DNA from 2 places in the Ramlibacter sp. PS3R-8 genome. Region 1 is predicted to be linked to the other one. Evidence: riboswitches for the same ligand, from Rfam matches in the RefSeq annotation. Region 1 holds a riboswitch; the other holds the start of a gene.
What was found. Region 1 has a riboswitch for thiamine pyrophosphate ahead of thiD (bifunctional hydroxymethylpyrimidine kinase/phosphomethylpyrimidine kinase). Riboswitches for the same ligand answer to the same signal wherever they lie in the genome.

Region 2: another riboswitch for thiamine pyrophosphate. It lies ahead of WG902_RS16530 (FAD-dependent oxidoreductase); the one in region 1 lies ahead of thiD (bifunctional hydroxymethylpyrimidine kinase/phosphomethylpyrimidine kinase).

What each region holds. Positions count from the first base shown of each region.
Region 1 is NZ_JBBHGT010000008.1:164,786-171,981, reverse strand. It holds gene WG902_RS21935 (ABC transporter substrate-binding protein) at 1-438, opposite strand, end outside; gene WG902_RS21930 (ABC transporter permease) at 450-1,217, opposite strand; gene WG902_RS21925 (ABC transporter ATP-binding protein) at 1,214-1,963, opposite strand; gene WG902_RS21920 (acyl-CoA reductase) at 1,960-3,429, opposite strand; gene WG902_RS21915 (LuxE/PaaK family acyltransferase) at 3,426-4,502, opposite strand; gene thiD (bifunctional hydroxymethylpyrimidine kinase/phosphomethylpyrimidine kinase) at 4,558-5,400, opposite strand; TPP riboswitch at 5,466-5,559, opposite strand; gene WG902_RS21905 (SDR family NAD(P)-dependent oxidoreductase) at 5,663-6,442, opposite strand; gene WG902_RS21900 (glutathione S-transferase family protein) at 6,444-7,079, opposite strand; gene WG902_RS21895 (FKBP-type peptidyl-prolyl cis-trans isomerase) at 7,124-7,196, opposite strand, start outside.
Region 2 is NZ_JBBHGT010000004.1:326,463-333,658, forward strand. It holds gene nthA (nitrile hydratase subunit alpha) at 1-576, shown strand, start outside; gene nthB (nitrile hydratase subunit beta) at 573-1,232, shown strand; gene WG902_RS16510 (nitrile hydratase accessory protein) at 1,229-1,609, shown strand; gene WG902_RS16515 (hypothetical protein) at 1,717-2,301, shown strand; gene WG902_RS16520 (xanthine dehydrogenase family protein molybdopterin-binding subunit) at 2,562-4,685, opposite strand; gene WG902_RS16525 ((2Fe-2S)-binding protein) at 4,682-5,158, opposite strand; TPP riboswitch at 5,208-5,318, shown strand; gene WG902_RS16530 (FAD-dependent oxidoreductase) at 5,350-6,366, shown strand; gene thiS (sulfur carrier protein ThiS) at 6,363-6,569, shown strand; gene WG902_RS16540 (thiazole synthase) at 6,575-7,196, shown strand, end outside.

The DNA.
Region 1 (7,196 bases):
CCGCGTGCCGCTGGCCAGGCTGTAGACGCCGATCTTCTTGCCCTTCAGGTCCGCGGGCTTGGTGATGCCGCTGCCCTTGAGCGCCACCACGTTGAACACGTTCTGCGGGTAGATGTCGTAGATGGCGCGCAGCTTCTCGCCCTTGTCGAGCGCGGCGAAGAAGGTGCCCGGATCGGTGAAGGCGACGTCCGCCTGGCCACCCAGGATGTTGCGGATGGCGTCCGCGCTGCCGGCGCCGGACACGTACGCCAGCTCGATGCCGTGCGCGCGGTAGAAGCCCTTGTCATCCTCGACGAGCAGGGGCAGAACCTCGGTGATCGGTTTGCTCCATCCTGCCACCGTGATGCGATCCAGGCGCGGCGATGCCTGCGACCAGCCGGCCAGCGGCGCGGCCGCAAGGGATGCCAGCAAGGTGCGGCGCGCGATCCCGTCTTTCATGTTCAGTGTCCTCAGGTGGTGCGGTGAAAAGGAGCGAGCAGCCAGCGCTCGAGCATCAGTGTCGCCTGGTACACGGCGAGACCCAGCACGGAGATCAGCACCAGCACCGCGAACATCAGGGATGTGTCCATCGTGCCTTGCGTGGCGATGATCAGTGCGCCCAGTCCGCGGTTGGCGCCGATGAATTCGCCGACGACGGCGCCGACGAGCGCCAGCACGACGGCAACACGCAGCCCGGCCAGGATGGCAGGCAGCCCCATCGGCAGTTTCAGCCGCCACAGCGTCTGCGCGCGGCTGGCCCCGAGCATGTGGAACAGCTCCAGCCGCTCCGGCGGAACCTGGCGCAACGCCGTCAGCGTGTTTTCCAGCAGCGGAAAGAAACAGATCAGCGCGGTGATCACGACGGTGGACGTCATGCCGAAGCCGAACCACAGCACGAACAGCGGCGCCAGCGCCAGCTTCGGGATCACCTGCGTCGTCACCACGTAGGGCATGAGCAGGCGGCGCGCGAAAGCGCTTTCGGCCAGCGCCACGCCTGCTGCGAACCCGACGCTGCAGCCCGTGAGCAGGCCGAGCAGCAGTTCGAGCACGGTGGCCTGCAGGTGCGGCCAGAAATAGCCGGTGGCGAGCCCCTTCCACAAGGAAAGGGCGATCGCGGAGGGCGGCGGCAGCACCAGGGCGGGGACGCGCAGCCAGCGGGACGCCGCCTCCCACGCCAGCAGCAGCGCCGCCAGCAACAGCAGCGACGCGAATCGCACCGGGAGGTCGGAGTGCTTCACGCAGGCACCGCCTCGAGATGCAGGGCGTCGCGCACCTGGATGCAGTAGCGCCCGAACCCGGCGCTGTATCGCACCCCGGCGTTTCGCGACGGCAACGCGATCGGGATCTGCTGGGCGATGCGGCCGCCCTCGATCACGTCCACCCGGTCGGCCAGGTACACCGCTTCGGCGATGTCGTGCGTCACGAACAGCACGGTCGTTCCCGCTTCGTGACGCATGCGCTGCAGGTCGCGCTGGAGCTCCTCGCGCGTGATCGCATCGAGCGCGGCAAACGGCTCGTCCAGCAGCAACAGTGAAGGTTGCAGCACCAGCGCGCGGGCCAGCGCAACCCGGCTTTGCTGTCCGCCCGAGAGTTGGCCCGGAACCTTGTGCGCGTGCGCGGCCAGCCCGAGCTGCGCGAGCAGGCCGCAGGCGCGGTCCCGCTCCTGCGCCGTGGGCCGGCGGTGCAGCGCCACCGGCAGCAGCACGTTGTCGATCACGCTGCGCCATTCGAGCAGGTTGGGCGACTGGAAGACGAAGCCGATGTCCCGCCCCGGCGCCTGCGGATGGCGGCTGCGGAAATCGACGTGGCCGGCATTCGGCGCCAGCAGCCCGGCGGCGAGCTTGAGCAGCGTGGTCTTGCCGCAGCCGCTTCGTCCCACGAGGCAGTGGAAGGCGCCCTCTTCCACTTCGAGGTTGGCGCCCTCGACGGTCGGAGGCCAGCCCGGAAATGAAAAGCGCACGTCGCGCAGGGACAGGATGCTCACGGTCCCTGCTCCTGCGCGTAAGGCGCCAGCGCATCGGCGGCGCGCTCGGCGGATTGTTCTATCTCCACCATGCGCACCAAGTCCAGCAGGTTGAAGCGGCCGTCGTGGTGCCAGCCGGCCTCCGGCGCTGTCATGGCGCCCAGCGCGCAGATGCGGGTGACGCCGGCCTGCCCCAGTGCGTCGGCCAGGCGATGCAGTTCCTGCGGGTCGGCCGCGAGGCCCACCGTCTGCAGGAAGCGCGCATGCGGCTGGATCAGCGGCACCACGTCGTCGAGCGCATCGACCGCGCTGACGCTGATGCTGCGCCCGCCACCGGTGGGCGCCAGCGGCTGCGGCCGGTCGCTGTAGACAACGCTCCAGACCGCGTCGGCCGCGCCGAGCACCTCCAGGCCTGCGTCCGAGAACGACTGCAGTTCAGCCGATTGACGCCAGCCGGCGATGGCCGCGGAATCTTCGAGTGCCAGCGCGCGCCGCGGGAAGCGCCGCTGCAGGTTGCCCAGTTCGGCCGCGAGGTAGTGCGCGAAGTCGCGCGGCGACACCTTGCCGCCACGCTGCACGTAGAAGTGGTGCGGCGAATAGCAGCCTTGCTGCTCGTAGCGCGCGATGTCGTGCGCCGCCAGGCGCGCGGTGGCAGGAGCGCGCTGCGCGTCGAGCGCAGTTCGCGCGACCATGCCGACGCCCAGCTTGTGGCCATAGCCCAGGAAGCGCGTGGTCACGGGCACCTGATCGCGCAGTTGTGCGATGGCATCGTTGCCGCCATAGGCCAGCACCGTATCGGCCTGCGCGATCACTGCGGCGGCACTGGCGTCGTCGCCGCCTTTCCACCAGACCACGGCCAGGCCATCCGCCAGCGGCGGGTGCACCTCGGCGAGCAGCCGCGCGAACAGCGTGGCGAACACCGGCTCGGCGCTGGGCAGCTTGCCGACGTTGCCGGCTTTCACGAGCAGGCCGCACACCAGGCTCCACAAGGGGAGTGCCGGCACGTTGCCCGCCCAGCTGTGCAGCAGCAGGTCCGGCCCGAACGCGCGGATGGCCCCGCCCTTCACCGCGGGCTGGAATTCATCCAGCACCTTGGGATTGGCGAAGTCCTCGGCGACGAAGCGATGCAGTTGCGGCGCCCGAAAGCGCTGCAGGTATCCGTCGAGCCCCAGCCGCACCATCTCGGCGTCGTAGCCGCTGACGGCCGGCAACAGGTGCAGCGCTTGCAGGCGGTACGGATCCGCGGGGTCGAGCAGGCGCGAGATCGCCGCGTCGACGATGCGGATGATCTGCGAGACCGGCAAGGTGCGCAGTTCCCGCCGGGCGGCTGCGCGCACGCGAACGGCGAGCGCGGTCAGTTGCTGCGGCTGCAGCGCAGGCACGTGCACCTCCACGCGCTGCGCGCCGGCGCCGAAGGCCAGGGTGTGCCACGCCACGTCGCGGTCGTCCAGCCCGGGCAGGTGGCCGGCCTTCCAGGGCGCGGTCATGGACGCGCCGCCTGCAGGAATTCCTGCACCGCCAGCGAACACCCCTTGGCCTGCGCACCTTCCGCGCGCCCCAGGAGCAGGAATCCGCCATCGACCGCAATGCCGACGTCCTCGGTGAGGATGGTGGTGACCGAATTGAAGTTGGCGAGGTCGCAGTGGACCAGCACGCCGCGCTCGCCCCGCGGAACCTCGCGGCCGGAAAGCGGATCGACCAGCCGGGACCGGAGCCAGTGCGGGCCCGACTTGACGGAAGGCACGACCGCGTTGCCATCGTCGTAGAGCTGCGAGCTCAGCTCGGTCATGCCGTACATGTTGATGCACAGCGAGCGCGGCACGCCGAAGGTGGCGGACAGTCCCGCGTAGAAATCTTCCAGGGGCAGGTCGCGCGAGTGGCCCTTGTAGCCGCCGGTGTCGAGGATGCGGCTGCCCGCTGGCAGGCGGAAGGTTTCGCCGCCGCGCGCGAGTTCGTCCATCAGGTGGACGAAGCTGAAACTGGCGCCGAGCAGCGCGCAGGGCTGCTGCGTGCTCTCGGCTTCGCGCAACAGGCGGCGCAGCGGCTCGACGTCCATCCCTTGCAGGCTGACTGCATACAGGCTGTTCGCGGTGCCGAACTTCTGCGCGGCCAGCGCGAGGTAATGGGCCAGCGAGGAGTTGGGCATCTCCTGCTCGCTGGGAAACAGGATGGCCATGCGCAGCTGCTGCGTGCCTAGCATGAAGCGCGCGGCGAAGGTCCGCGTCATGGACGCGTCCCAGACCGCAAGGGTCGGATGGTAGTGGCGGCCCTTGACGTCACCGCGCGTGGTTCCGCTGGTCATGAACACGCGTTCGGCCGAGTCGGCCGGCGCGCAGCTGAGCGTCACTTCCTTGAAGGCAGTGATGGGCACCGCAGGGATGTCGTGCCAGGACCGCACCGTGCGCGGCGCGACGCCACGCACCTGGCAGAAGCGGCGGAACGCGGCGTTGCCCGCATGCTGCCCGGCGAAGAGCTGCAGCGCGAGGCGGTCGAACTCGGCGTCGGTGCATCCGTCCTGCCCCAGGAAGGCCTGCAAGATCTCGATCAGGACATGGTTCACTGGACTACCCTCCGCGCTACGCGCTGCGGGATTCGCCTTGGGGCGGCCCGGCGGCTCATGGCAGCGGCCGCAACTGCATCGCGTGCGGCGCGAACCCGTGGTTCAGCGGGCCGCTCCCGGCGCCGGTGCGCACCGGCGCGCCGGCCTGCAACGCACTGCGCACGAAGTCGCGCGACTGCCGCACGGCCTGCCCGAGGTCCGCGCCCAGGGCGAGGTGGCTGGCGATGGCGCTGGACAAGGTGCAACCGGTGCCGTGCGTGTTGCCGCTGGCGATGCGCGGGGCGCGCAACCACATCGGCGCCGCGCCGCGGGCCAGCAGCAGGTCGCTGACCGTGTCGCCGCTCAAGTGCCCGCCCTTGAGCAGCACGGCGCGCGCGCCCATCTCCAACAGCTTGCGCGCGGCCTGCTCCATGTCGGCTTCGCTGCGCAATTCCTGCTTGACCAGCAGGACGGCCTCGTCGAGGTTGGGCGTGACCACGGTGGCCAGCGGAAACAGCTCGCGCACCAGCACGTCGACAGCTTCGTCGTCGATCAGCACCGCGCCGCTGGTGGCGATCATCACGGGGTCGAGCACGACGGTGCGCAGCTGGTGGCGCTGCAGCGCGCCGGCCACCTCGCGCACCGTGGCGGCGGAATGCAGCATGCCGATCTTCACCGCGTCGACGCCGATGTCCTCCACCACCGCATCGATCTGGTCGCGCAGGATCTCCAGCGGCACGGCGTGGATGGAGCGCACGCCCAGGGTGTTCTGCGACGTGAGGGCGGTGATCGCCGTCATGCCGAAGCAGCCGAGCGCGGCGAAGGTCTTGAGGTCGGCCTGGATGCCCGCGCCGCCGCCCGAGTCGGAGCCCGCGATGGACAGGACCCGGGTGTATTGGAAGATGGCGGGGGATGGCATCGAGGCGCTCCTTCGGTACGCAGGCAAGCAGGTGCTCCGAAGGCTTCGCCCCCAACCCCGGTGGGGGTCAGGCTGTCAGCTCTCCTTCCGCCGGTCTGAACCGGTTCAAGTTCACGGGTCTGGTCTCAGCACGCGTCGCGTACACCCCGGAGCTGCGGTCATTGTGACACAGGGCGTCGGGGTGCGCTGCGCCAACCCGACCTCCACGGGGCTCCCCGTAGGTCGGGTTGCGCCGCAGGCGCACCCCGACACCTCGAAGTGCTCAGAACTTGGTGTAGCCGCCGTCGATGAGGAACTGCTCGCCGGTGGCGTAGCTCGACGCGTCGCTGGCCAGGTAGACGGCGATGCCGCCGAAGTCGTCGGCCTGGCCCCAGCGGCGGGCGGGGATGCGCGGGATGACGGCATCGGCGAACTTGGGGTTCTGCACGGAGCGCTCGGTCATGTCGGTCACGATCCAGCCGGGAAGGATGGAGTTGACGCGGATGCGATGGCGCGCCAGTTCGACCGCGAGGGCGCGCACCATCGACGTCACGGCGCCCTTGGACGCGCCGTAGTGGCTGTTGCGCGCCGCGCCTTCCACCGCCGCCGTGCTGGCCGTGGCCACCAGCGAGCCGCCCTGCCCGTGCTGTGCCATGTGGCGCGCAGCGGCGCGGAAGGTGAGGAACACGCCTTCGACATTGACCCGCTGCACGCGCCGGAACTCCTCCAGCGTCATCTCGGTCAGCAGCGTCCCCTTGCTGGAGACGCCCGCGTTGGCGAAGCAGCTGTCGACACGGCCGAGCGCGGCGATGGAATCCGCGAAAGCCCGCTCCACCTGCGCCTCGTCGCCGACATCGCAGGTGAAAGCGTGCACGCGGCCGGCGTCACCGCAGTCCTGCGCCAGCGCTGCCTGCGCCTGCTTCGTCTTGTCGGGGTTGGAGCCCCAGATCGCCACCCGCGCGCCGCAGGCCAGCAGTGCGCGCGCCATGCCGTAGCCGATGCCGCCATTGCCGCCGGTGACGACGGCCCCGCGGCCCGAAAGATCGAAGGGGGCGTACGCCATGTCAGGCCTGCTGCGACGCGAGCACCTTCTTCACCTGCGGCTGCGCATCCATGCGGCGCAGGTGGTCCGCCACCTTGGGGAAACGCTGCACGTCGACGCTGTCGCCCTCGAGCCAGCGGGAGATGGTGTACAGGTACAGGTCGCTCGTGCTGAAGCGCTCGCCCAGCACCCAGGGGCCCTGGAGCATCTTCTCCTCGATCAGCGTGAACGACTCCGTCATCGTCTGCGGCACCTTCTTCTGCATCGCCTGGAGCGATGCGCTGTCGTCCGCCTCGACCCAGCGGTAGCCGCGTCCCTTGTGCGCATGGTTCACGTGCACCGTCGAGGAAAGGTAACTGTTGAATTCGTTGACCTTGGCGAGCAGGAAGGCGTCGTCCAGCGGCGCCAGGCCGGCCTGCGGAAACGACTGCGCGACGAACTGCAGGATGGCGGGCGTCTCGGTCAGCACACCGCGGTCGGTGACCAGCGCCGGCACACGCCCCTTGGGGTTGACGCGCAGGAATTCGGGCGAGCGCTGCTGCTGCTGCTTGAAGTCCAGCCGCGTGGCCTGGTAGGGCGCGCCGGAATATTCCAGCGCCAGGTGGGATGCCAGGGCACAGGTGCCCGGCGCGTAGTAGAGGTTCAGGGAGGTGGCCATGGGGCGCGATTCTGTCCGCGAACGCGCCCGCGGTCCACCCGGGTTCACCCGCCGACGGAGACCAGTTCGATCTCGAACACCAGCGTGGCATTCGGCGGGATGACGCCACCGGCGCCG
Region 2 (7,196 bases), on a different contig from region 1:
ACCGAGCTGCGGGTGCGCGCCCTGCAGACCCTGCTGGCGCAGAAGGGCTACATCGACCCCGCGGCGCTGGACGCCATCGTCGACACCTACCAGACGCGCGTGGGCCCGCGCAACGGCGCGCGCGTGGTGGCCCGCGCGTGGAGCGAGCCCGCGTTTCGGGACTGGCTGATGCGCGACGCCACGGCCGCTGTCGCCTCGCTGGGCTACGCGGGCCGCCAGGGCGAGCACCTGGTGGCGGTGGCCAACACCGACGCCGTGCACAACATGGTGGTCTGCACGCTGTGCAGTTGCTACCCATGGCCGGTGCTGGGCCTGCCGCCGGTCTGGTACAAGAGCGCGCCTTATCGCTCGCGCGCCGTGCGCGATCCACGCGGAGTGCTGGCGGATTTCGGTGTGACGCTGCCGGCCGAACGTGAAATCCGGGTCTGGGATTCCACCGCGGAGGTGCGCTACCTGGTGCTGCCACAGCGGCCGGCCGGCACGGAAGGCCTCGACCAGGACCAGCTCGCCGCCCTGGTGACGCGCGATTCGATGATCGGCACGGGCCTGCCCCGCTCGCCCGGAGCCGCGCCATGACGTACACCACGCATGCGGACCTGGGCGGCCAGCGCGGGCACGGCGCCGTCGTTCCCGAGGACGAGAGCGAGCGCTTCCACGAGCCATGGGAGCCGACTGCGCTCGCACTGGTGCTGGCGATGGGCGCCACCGGCAGCTGGAACATCGACATGAGCCGGGCCGCGCGAGAAACGCTGCCTGATTACGAACGCCTGAGCTACTACCGCATCTGGCTGGCGGGGCTGGAAAAGCTGATGCTGGAGCGCGCCCAGGTGTTCCCCGACGAACTGCAGGCCGGCCGCATGCTCCACCCGCCGGCCACCGTGCGGCGCGTGCTGCGCGCGCAGGATGTCGCGGCTGCGCTCGCCAAGGGCTCGCCGACCCTGCGCGACACCGGGCCGGCGGCGAGCTTCACCATCGGGCAGCGCGTCCGGACGCGGGCCCATGCCGTTGCGCATCACACCCGGCTGCCCGGCTACGTGCGCGGCAAGGTCGGCACCGTCGAGCGCCTGCACGGCAGCCACGTGTTTGCCGACGCGCACGCGCAGGCGCTGGGCGAACAACCCGAGCCGCTGTACACGGTGGTGTTCGACGGCGTCGAGCTCTGGGGCACCACGGCGCAAGCGGGATTGAAAGTCTCGGTCGACGCCTGGCAGTCTTACCTGGAGGCCGCATGAGTGTGGTGCCCGTGCCCGTTCCCGGGCTGCCTGGCGATGCGGAAGGGCCGGTGTTCGGTGCGCCGTGGCAGGCGCAGGCTTTCGCGATGACGCTGGCGTTGCACGAGCGCGGCCTGTTCACCTGGCCCGAGTGGGCGCAGGCGTTGGCGGCGCGCATCCGCGCCGAACCCGCGGCAGAGGGTGCCGACGCGGGTGAAGCGTACTACCGCCAGTGGCTCGGCGCCCTGGAAGACATCGTGGCCGCGCGGGGAGCTGCGTCACCCACCGAACTCGCACGCTACCAGCGGGCCTGGGACCACGCCGCCGACCGCACGCCGCACGGCCAGCCGATCGAGTTGCGCGCCGACGATTTCACCCCTGCCGAACCCCGCGCGTAAAAAAGCCAGCGGCAACGCCGCTGGCTGGAAGGGAGTCTTGGGAGGGAGTGGCTTAGTTGCGGTCGGCGCGCGCTGCACGAACGGTGCCGCCGCTACCCGATGCGCCCATGCTGGACGAGCCGCTGCTCGACGAGCCCATGGTGGAGCCGCTGCTCGAGCCCGAAGCGCCGAGGGTCGTGCCGGAGGACGAGGAACCCGCGGTGCCGCTGCTGCCAAGGGAGCCGCTGCTGCCCGTGCTGCCGACGGTGCCCGAGGCGGAGCCGCCGACCGTGCCGGAGGTGGAGCCGGAGCTGCCCACGGTGCCGGAGGTGGAGCTGCCGGCGGTGGTGGGGGTGGAGCCCGAGGTGCTGCCCGTCGTGCTCGGAGTGGAGCTGGAGGTGGAGCCCATCGTGGTGCCCGAGGTGCCGCTCGCCGTGCTGTCCGTGCGCGTGCCGGTGCCCGTGGCGCTGGAGCCCGTCGCGCTGCCGCCGGTCGATGCCGAGCCCGTGCTGGAGCCGCTGCCCCCGGCGCCGCTGCCCATGCTGCCGCCCCCGCTGCCCGCCGCGCCGGCGCTGGTGCCCGCGCCCGCTGCGCCGCCCGCGCCGCCGGCGCTGCCGCCACCGGCGCCCTGCGCGATCGCAGCGCTGCCGAATGCCAGGGCCGCCGCGGCGGCCAGGGTGGAGAGGGTGTACTTGGTCGATTTCATGCCTTGATCCTTCAGTGAGTGGTTGTTGCGATGCCGCGCACTCCGGCTCGGCACACTTCACGGTAGTCAGTCGATCTTCTTCCCGGCCACGGCGAAGCACCGCAGCAGGCGTCCGCAGAAATCCGACAGGGACGTAGGAGAAGCTGAAGCCGCGGTAGCCCTGTAATTTCTTCCAGCCGTGCGGTGGAAACGGCTCTGCTGCACGCTGGCCCAGCCGTGTGCGCGTCGACCTACGTGAGGCTCTGCTGTCGGACGAAAACGCGTCCGTCAGGCTTGCTGCAATGCCTGTTCGAGCCGTTCGCGCGTCAGCGGCAACTCCCGCACCCGCACCCCGACCGCATCCGCCACGGCATTGGCGATCGCCGCGGCCACCGGGCCATGCGTGGCTTCTCCCGCCCCGACCGATTTCTCCGCCGGCCTGTCCAACAGCGAAATGTGCACGGCGGGCACTTCGGAAAAGCGCAGGATCGGATAGCTCTCCCAGCTGTCGCTGGTGACACGCGTCGCGTCGAAGCGGACCTCCTCCCGGGTGGCCCAGCTCACGGTCTGGATGGCGCCGCCTTCGAGCTGGTTGCGAACGCCGTCGGCAACCACCACCCGGCCGACATCCACCGCGAGCCAGAGATTGCGCACGCGCACGTCGCGCTGCACGTCCACTTGGGCGACGGCGGCGCAAAACGCGCCGTTGTGCTTGTAGCGCGCGAAGGCCAGGCCCCAGCCCTCGCCCTCCCGCGCCTTGCGCCCCTGCCAGTCCGCCATGCGGGCTGCTTCCTCCAGCACGGCGCGGGTCCGGTCGTCGGCGGCATGGCGCAGGCGAAAGGCGAGCGGATCCACGCCCAGCTGCTGCGCGATTTCGTCCATGAAGGACTCGGCGGCAAACACGTTGCCGACGGCCCCCAGCCCGCGCAGGGCGGAGGTTCGCAAGGGCATGGCCAGCACGCGATGGTTCGTCACGCGGTGGCGGGGAAAGCCGTAGGTGGGAATGGAGTTGCGCTCGGCGCCGCCGCCCGTGGGCACCGGCATGTTGATCGCGACAGGCGCGGTGAACGGCTTGCCGAGGAACATCGCCGCGCGGAACACCGGGTAAGACGCGCGGCCCGGCCGCAGGCTGTGGCCATTCGACCAGACCTCGTGCTCCCAGTCGACGATGCGGCCGCCGTCGTCCACCGTTGCCTTCACGTCCACGCTCATTGCAGGCCCGAGAGGGGACCAGCCCAGTTCGTCGGCGCGGCTCCACAACAGGCGCACCGCGCGGCCGGGCACGGCGCGCGCCAGCAGCACCGCCTCGCACGCGGCGTCGTCGGCGCCGTTGTGGCCGTAGCAGCCGGCGCCGGGCACATGGGTCACCGTGATCGAGGAAGCCGGCTGCTCCAGCAGCAGGCCCAGGTCCCGCTGCATCGGGTACACGCCCTGCGCGTGGGTCCATACCTCCAGCCGGCTCCCGTCGGCCGCAAACCGCGCGACGCCGCAGGAGGGCGCGATCGAGGCATGCGCGAGAAAGGGCTTGGCGTAACTGGCTGCGAAGCGCCGGCCTTCCGGCGCCGCCGCGTCGAGATTCCTTTCGGAGACAACCGTGGTCTCCGCGGGCTGGGAACGCAGGAAAGCCGGCAATGCGTTGGCGTCCGGCAGGGTCGCCTGCTCGTCCCAGCGGGCGACCGATTCCAGTTTGCGCAACGCCAACGCCGCTTGCTGCTCCGTGTGCGCGATCACGCCGAGGAAGCTGCCATCGCGCACCACTTCCACCACGCCGGGCAGGCCCTTCATCGCCATGATGTCCACGTCCCGCAGCAGCGCCAGCGTCGATGGCGGGTGCAGCACCCGCCCGTGCAGCATCCCGGGCAGTTCCAGGTCGTGCAGGAACACCGGCTGGCCGAGGATCTTCGCGGGCAGGTCCAGGCGCTGCGGCTCGTCGGCATCGGAGGTGCGTGGCGCTTGCGGCGGCGCCTGGCCGGTCGCATCGCGATCGAGGCTGATCACGCCGGCCAGCTCCCAGTAGCTCGTGCCAGGCAGCTGCGCCGCACCGCGCACGCGGATCTCGCCGTCGCGCACCACCAGGTCCGCGGGCGACACTTCCATGCGGCGCGCCGCTTCGTCCAGGAACAGCGCGCGGGTTTCGGCGCACACCTGCCGCAGCGCGCTGCCGGAGTCCTGTACCGACAGGCTGCCCGATGTGAAGCCTTCGTTGGGCGCGCCGTCGGTGCTGGCCGGCCGCATGGCGATGCGCGTGAATGCGACGTCCAGCTCCTGCGCGGCGATGCGGGCCAGCGCCGTGGTGATGCCCTGTCCCAGTTCCACCTTGCCGCTGCGCACCTCCACGCGCCCGCCGGCCTCGATGGACAGCCAGTTCGACAGGCGGGGATTGGTCTTCAGGTTCGTCGGCAGGTCGCTCATCGCACCGCCTCCTTGCCCGAGGCGCGCAGCACCGCGCGCACGATCCGGTTGTGGGCGCCGCAGCGGCACAGGTGGCGGTCGAGCGCCTCGCGCACCTGCATCTCGCTCGGCTGCGCAATGCGCGCCAGCAACGCGGTGGCGCTGGCCAGGATTCCGCTGAGGCAGTAACCGCACTGGCCCGCCTGCTCGTCGATCAACGCCTGCTGCAGGCGCGACGGTGTTCCACCTTCGGACAGCCCCTCCACGGTGACCACCGATTTGCCACGCACGGCCCAGGCCGGCGTGTCGCAAGCCGGCACCGAAGCGCCGTCCACCAGCACATGGCAGGCGCCGCACTCGCCGGTGCCGCAGCCAAACCGCGTGCCCTTCAGGCCGCAGGCGTTGCGCAGCAGGTCGAGCAAGGGCGCCTGTTCGTCTGCCTCGACCTCGCGCTCCTGGCCGTTCACCTGCAAACGGAAGCTCGTCACCGGCATGGTCTTGTCTCCTGGCGCGCAGTCTAGTCGAGGCGACGCCGGTATACTTGTTTCCGCTCCGGGGTGCGATCGGCCGCAGGCCGCTTCGCTGAGATGGCGACACCAAACCCGTGAACTTGATCCGGTTCGTACCGGCGTAAGAAGAGGCACATGAAGTTCCTACACTCTCCACTGCACGCGGCGGGTTGCCGATGAAGATCGGCATCGCCGGCGCCGGCCTGCTCGGCCGCCTGCTCGCGTTCCGCCTGCGCGCGGCGGGCCACGAGGTGCACGTCTTCGACCCCGCAGCACACGCCGAGGCGCGCGGCGCCGCCGGCTGGACCGCGGCCGGCATGCTGAGCCCCATCGCCGAACTGGAATGCGCCGACGAGGCCGTGTTCCACATGGGCCTGCGCTCGCTGGAACTGTGGCCGCAGGTGCTGGCGCAATTGCCGCTGCCGGTGGAGTTCGACACCCGCGGCAGCCTGCTGGTGGCGCATCGCGGCGACGCAGGCACTGCGCGCGGCATCGTCGACCTGTTGCTGCGCAAGGCGCCTGCGACGCACGCGCCGCAACTGCTCACGCCTGCAGCGCTGCGCGAGCTGGAGCCTGCCGTGCAGGGCCCGCCGCACGCGTGGCTGCTGCCTTGCGAAGGCCGCATCCATTCCGTGCAGGCGATGCACGCGCTGGCCGCCGGCGCTGGCGGGACGCAGTGGCACTGGGGCACCCCGGTGGCCGCGGTGGAGCCCGGCGTGCTGCGCACCGCCGGAGGCGACTTGCGCTTCGACGTCGCGTTCGACGTGCGCGGCACCGGTGCGCGGCCGCAACTGCCGGTGCGCGGCGTGCGCGGCGAGATCTTCTGGCTGCACGCGCCCGGCGTCGCCCTGCAGCGGGCCGTGCGCCTGCTGCATCCGCGCCATCGCGTGTACCTGGTGCCGCGCGCCGATGACATCGTCGTGGTGGGCGCGAGCGAGATCGAAAGCGAGGACCGCTCGCCCGTCTCCTTGCGCAGCACCGTGGAGCTGCTGACCGCCGCGCACAGCGTGGTGCCCGAACTGGCCGAGGCGCGCATCGTGCACAGCGAGTCGAACCTGCGCCCTGCGCTGCCGGACAACCTGCCGCACCTGGAAGTGGCCGACGGGCTGGTGCGCATCAACGGCTTGTTCCGGCACGGCTGGCTGATCGCCCCGGCGCTGGTGGAACAGGCGTTGTCCGGAGTCTTGGCATGACGCTGCAGATCACGCTCAACGGCGAAGCGCGCACGGTGACCGAAGGCGAGACCCTGGCCGATCTCGTCGCCGCGCTCGGCCAGCCGCCGCAGTCGCTGGCCACCGCCGTCAACGGCGAATTCGTCGCCCGCGCGGCCCGCGCGCAAACGCGCCTGCGCGAAGGCGACGCGGTCTTCACGTTCCAGCCGATCACCGGAGGATGAACCCCATGGCATTGCAGATCGCCGACACCACGCTGGACAGCCGCTTCTTCATCGGCAGCTCCCGCTATCCGTCGCCCCAGGTGCTGCAGGACAGCATTGCCGCCTCCGGTGCGCAGGTGGTGACCGTCGGTCTCAAGCGCCAGCTTGGCGCATCCGACGCGCCCAACGACTTCTTCCGCATGATCCGCGCCAGCGGCGCTCGCCTGCTGCCCAACACCGCGGGCTGCCACACCGCGCGCGAAGCGATCACGCTGGCGCGCATGGCGCGCGAACTGTTCGACACGCACTGGATCAAGCTGGAGGTGATCGGTGACGCCCACACGCTGCAGCCCGACATGTTCGAGACGGTGGAAGCGGCGGGCGTGCTGGCCAGGGAGGGCTTCGAGGTCTTCCCGTATTGCACCGACGACCTGGTCGCCTGCCAGCGCCTGCTGGACGCGGGCTGCCGCATCCTCATGCCCTGGGGCGCGCCGATCGGTTCCGGCCAGGGGCTGCTGAATCCGAGTGCGTTGCGCACGCTGCGCGCGCGGCTGCCGGATGTGCCGCTGGTGGTGGACGCCGGCATCGGCTCGCCGAAAGATGCGGTGCAGGCGATGGAACTCGGCTTCGACGCCGTGCTGCTTAACA